2 regions of the Streptomyces sp. bgisy100 genome follow, and region 1 is predicted to be linked to the other one. Evidence: riboswitches for the same ligand, from Rfam matches in the RefSeq annotation. Region 1 holds a riboswitch; the other holds the start of a gene.
What was found. A riboswitch is a leader RNA that binds a small molecule or an ion and turns the genes downstream of it on or off. The one in region 1 is predicted to bind S-adenosylmethionine.

Region 1 (2,452 bases):
TCGCGCACCCCGATGCCGTATTCGGCGGAGAGGGCGGCCGCGAAGTGCGAGCTGTTCCAGCCCTCCACCACGAAGGAGAGCACGCCGACCCGGGGGGCGTCGTCGCCGAACAGCGACAGCACCTTCACCTGGGGCACCTCCGCCAGCCCCGCGCGGAGGCGGGCGACGAGCCGCTGCTCCCGCTCGACGAGGCTGTCGAAGCCCGCCTCGGACAGCGCCTTGCAGGCGGAGGCGATGGCGTGGACACCGATGACGTTCGGCGAACCGGCCTCGTGCCGGGCCGCGGTGGTGTGCCACTCCACGTCCACGCCGCCGTCGGCGCGCCGGGAGACCGTACGGCTCGCGCCGCCGCCGGCGAGGTAGGGCTCGGCGGAGCGCAGCCAGTCCGCACGGCCGGCGAGCACGCCGGAGCCGAACGGCGCGTAGAGCTTGTGCCCGGAGAACGCGACCCAGTCGACGTCCAGCGCGTTGATGTCCACGGGGTGGTGCGGGGCGAGCTGCGCGGCGTCCAGGACGATCCGCGCGCCGTGCGCATGGGCCGCCGCCGCCAGTTCGCGGACCGGCCAGAGCTCACCGGTGACGTTGGACGCACCGGTCACGCAGACCAGCGCCGGGCCGTACGGCTCCCGGTCGGCGAGCGCCCGCTCCAGGGTCTCGACGGCCTGGGCCGGGGTGCGGGGCGCGTCGAGGCAGGTGACGGTGATGCCCTCGCGCTGCTGCCAGGGCAGCAGCGAGGCGTGGTGCTCGGTCTCGAACACGAACACCCGGGTGTTCCGCGGCAGGGCGGCGGCGAGCAGGTTGAGCGAGTCGGTGGTGGACCGGGTGAAGACGACCTGGTCGTCCTCGCGGCAGCCGAGGAAGCCGGCGACCGTGGCGCGGCTGTTCTCGAAGAGGTCGGTGGACAGCTGCGAGAGGTAGCCGGCGCCGCGGTGCACGCTGCCGTAGTAGGGCGCGTAGGCGGCGACGTCGTCCCAGACCCGCTGGAGGGCGGGGGCGCTGGCCCCGTAGTCGAGCGCCGCGTACTCGACCTCTCCCCCGGTGACCAGCGGTACGAGGACGTCCCGGCCGAGGACGGGCAGCGGGCCGGTGGCACAGGCGGGCTCGGGCGAGGCCACGCCGTCGGCCGAACTCGCCCCGGCGCACCCGGAGTCGGCGCGGAGGCCGGCGGCGGTCGTGGCAGTGGCGGTCGCGGCGGTGGAGGTCGCGGCGGCGGCGGTCGTGGCGGCGGCAGGGCGCACGGACATGGCGGAGTCTCCCGGTGGGACGGCGGAATGGCTGCGTCGACGCACCCGGCCCGGACAGGGAACGGGGTGCGGAAAGGCCTCGACATGCGGACGGCACCGCACGGAGGGTGTGGGGAACGGGGCCTTCGGCCCTAGCGCATTCGCTTGCTCACGCGGGATCTCCCTCGACAACCAGGACCCCTGGATCGCGAGGGGTCCGCGCTTGCCGCAGACCTTGCTGACTGCGGCCTGGTCATCACCCGGGGCACCCCGCCACGGACGGAGGGTTGCCGGACAGCGGGCCGGGGCCTGTGTCGCTGTCACTCGTGACCTGGAGCGAGTATGGCAGGTGATCACCCGCGGGCACCACCGTGTCCGCATGGCGGGACGGGATCCCTGTCCGGTGGACGGCGCCCCGCCCCTAAGCCTGCGCCCGCCCACCGACAGCGGAGCCCCGCGAGCAGCGGCACCCGGCAACGGCACTCCCCACCCAGCGCCGCCCGGACAGCGGCACTCCGCACAGCGGCGCCCTCCCACAGCGGCCCCCGGCCGCGCGCCCCACCGCCCCCGAGAACCCCGCAGGGGGCCCGGGAACGAGCCCGGACCCCCTGCGTCACCACCGGCGAACCGGCGGCGGACGGCTACCCGTTGCTGGCGCCCACCCAGCGCTCCAGCGTGCGCCGCGCCGCACCCGTGTCGACCGACTCCGCGGCCTTCTCGATGCCCGCCGCGATCTGCTCGGCCAGCGGGGCGTCGGTGGGCCGCAGGGCGACCAGGGCCGCGGCGGAGTTGAGCAGCACCGCGTCCCGTACCGGGCCCTCCTCGCCGGCCAGCAGACGGCGGGCCACATCGGCGTTGTACGAGGCGTCGGCGCCGCGCAGGGCGTCCACCGGGACGATCGGGATGCCCACCTCCCGCGGGTCGAAGGCCTCCTCCCGCACCGAGCCGTCGCGGACCACCCAGACCCGGGAGGTGGCGGTGGTGGTGAGCTCGTCCAGCCCGTCGTCACCGCGGAACACCAGGGCGGAGGTGCCGCGTTCGGCCAGCACCCCGGCCACGATCGGCGCCATCCGGGCGTCGGCCACGCCGGTGGCCTGGGCCCGCACCCGGGCGGGGTTGGTCAGCGGCCCGAGGATGTTGAACGTGGTGGGGATGCCCAGTTCGCGCCGGGCCGGTGCGACATGGCGCAGCGCGGGGTGGAACTTGACGGCGAAACAGAAGGTGATGCC
Region 2 (2,452 bases), on a different contig from region 1:
GGGTGAGCACGGGCCGTACGAGGTGGCCGCGGGCCAGCCGGGCCTGGGCCGTGCGGTAGATCGTGGCGGCCATCCGGCCGAGCGCCTGCCCGTCCTGGTGGCGGTGGCGCCGCACGCCGACGTCGACCTGGGCCAGCGCGTCGAGCCCGGCGAGGTCCAGCGCGTCCACCAGCATGCCCAGCTCGATCCCGTACCCGACGGGGAAGGGCAGCTGCTCCAGCAGGGAGCGGCGGGCCGCGTACTCCCCGCCGAGGGGCTGCACGAAGCCGGCGAGCCGCGGCCAGTGCAGGTTGAGCAGGGGGCGGGCGACGAGTTCGGTGACCCGGCCGCCGCGGTCGCCGGTGTCGCCCAGCGGCCGGTCGTACATGGCCTTGACCAGGTGCAGGCCCGGGTCGGTGAGCAGCGGCCCGACGATGCCGGAGACGAAGCGGGCCGAGAAGTCGCGCAGGTCGGCGTCGACGAAGCAGACGATCTCGCCGCGGGTGACCAGCAGCGAGCGCCACAGCACCTCGCCCTTGCCGGGCAGGGCGGGCAGCCGGGGCAGCACCGTGTCGCGGTGGACGACGCGGGCTCCGGCGGCGGCGGCGACCGCGGCGGTACGGTCGGCGGAGCCGGAGTCGATCACGACCAGCTCGTCGACGAGCGGGACCTCCGGGCTCATCAGCTCGCGCCGGACCGTCTCGACGATCGGCCCGATGGTGGCCTCCTCGTCGAGGGCGGGGAGCACCACGCTGACCGTTCCGGACGGGCCTGCCGCCTGCTTCGCGGCGAGGAGCCGGCTCAGCGGCCGGTCGGCGGCCGACCAGGAGCGGTGCTCCAGCCAGCGCTCCACCTCTTCCAGCACGTGTTTCGTCTCCCTGGTGTGTTCGCGGGGCGGCCCGCGGGTGAGCGGGCGATGGCCCGGTGTGATCCGTCTCGCGGTTCGGACGACTATCTCAACTGTGGGGGCCGTCGGTTACAGTCTTGAACAACGCGGAAGTCCACTTCATGTCGGGGTGGCCTGCCGCGGACAAACGCACCGGGCCCCGCCCGGCGCCATACCGCTCATCCAGAGGGGCAGAGGGAACGGCCCGTTGAAGCCCCGGCAACCCTCCGGCCGGTCTCGTCTCATGACGCGAGGCTCCCGGCTCGGGAAGGTGCCAATTCCGTCTCGTGGCGAAGTCCGTCGCGAGGAAGATGAGGAGAAAGGGCCTCGCCTCCATGGCTGTGCAAGCTGCTACCGCCACTTCGTCCGCGGATTCCCCGGACGCCACCTCCGGTTCCGCCCCCGTCGCTCTCGGCCCCGCCGTCGCGCTGTCCTGCCGCGAGTGCGGTGAGCGTTTCGCCCTCGGCCCGATCTTCGCGTGCGAGGTGTGTTTCGGGCCGCTCGAGGTCGCGTACGACCTGCCGAGCGGCGACCCCGAGGGCCTGCGGAAGCGCATCGAGGCCGGTCCGGACAACATCTGGCGCTACGCGCCGCTGCTGCCGGTGCCCGCCGACGTCGCCGACAAGCCGAACCTGAACCCGGGCTTCACCAAGCTGGTCCAGGCCGACAACCTCGCCCGTGAGCTGGGCGTCACCGGCGGTCTGCACGTGAAGGACGACTCGGGCAACCCGACGCACTCCTTCAAGGACCGGGTGGTCGCCATCGCGGTGGAGGCGGCCCGCACCTTCGGCTTCACCACACTGTCCTGCTCCTCCACCGGCAACCTGGCCGGCGCAGTCGGCGCCGCGGCGGCCCGCTCCGGCTTCCGGTCGTGCGTGTTCATCCCGCACGACCTGGAGGCGGGCAAGGTCGTCATGGCCGCGGTCTACGGCGGCGACCTGGTCGGCATCGAGGGCACGTACGACGACGTCAACCGCTTCTGCAGCGAGCTGATCGGCGACCCGATCGGCGAGGGCTGGGGCTTCGTCAACGTCAACCTGCGCCCGTACTACGGCGAGGGCTCGAAGACGCTGGCGTACGAGATCTGCGAGCAGCTCGGCTGGCGGATCCCGGACAACATCGTGATCCCGATCGCCTCCGGCTCCCAGCTCACCAAGATCGACAAGGCGCTGAAGGAGCTCATCGCCATCGGTCTGGTGGAGGACAAGCCGTACAAGATCTTCGGCGCCCAGGCCGAGGGCTGCTCCCCGGTCTCCCGGGCCTTCAAGGACGGCCACGACGTGGTCCGCCCGGTGAAGCCGGACACGATCGCCAAGTCGCTCGCCATCGGCAACCCGGCCGACGGCCCGTACGTGCTCGACATCTGCCGCCGCACCGGCGGCGCCGTGGAGGACGTGAACGACGAGCAGGTCGTCGACGCGATCAAGCTGCTGGCGCGCACCGAGGGCATCTTCGCGGAGACCGCGGGCGGTGTGACGGTGGGCGTGCTGCGGAAGCTGATCGAGGCCGGGCGGATCGACCCGGCCGAGGAGACCGTGGTGCTGAACACCGGTGACGGCCTCAAGACCCTGGACGCCGTGGCTCCGA

Region 2: linked by a shared signal. The riboswitch ahead of thrC (threonine synthase) and the one ahead of AC3EQ1_RS30345 (aminotransferase class V-fold PLP-dependent enzyme) in region 1 are both predicted to bind S-adenosylmethionine.

Annotation. Positions count from the first base shown of each region.
Region 1 covers NZ_JBYITE010000082.1:815-3,266, forward strand. The annotation lists gene AC3EQ1_RS30345 (aminotransferase class V-fold PLP-dependent enzyme) at 1-1,244, opposite strand, end outside; SAM riboswitch class IV at 1,438-1,555, opposite strand; gene trpD (anthranilate phosphoribosyltransferase) at 1,865-2,452, opposite strand, start outside.
Region 2 covers NZ_JBYITE010000009.1:6,185-8,636, forward strand. The annotation lists gene AC3EQ1_RS08430 (glucosyl-3-phosphoglycerate synthase) at 1-844, opposite strand, end outside; SAM riboswitch class I at 1,042-1,183, shown strand; gene thrC (threonine synthase) at 1,201-2,452, shown strand, end outside.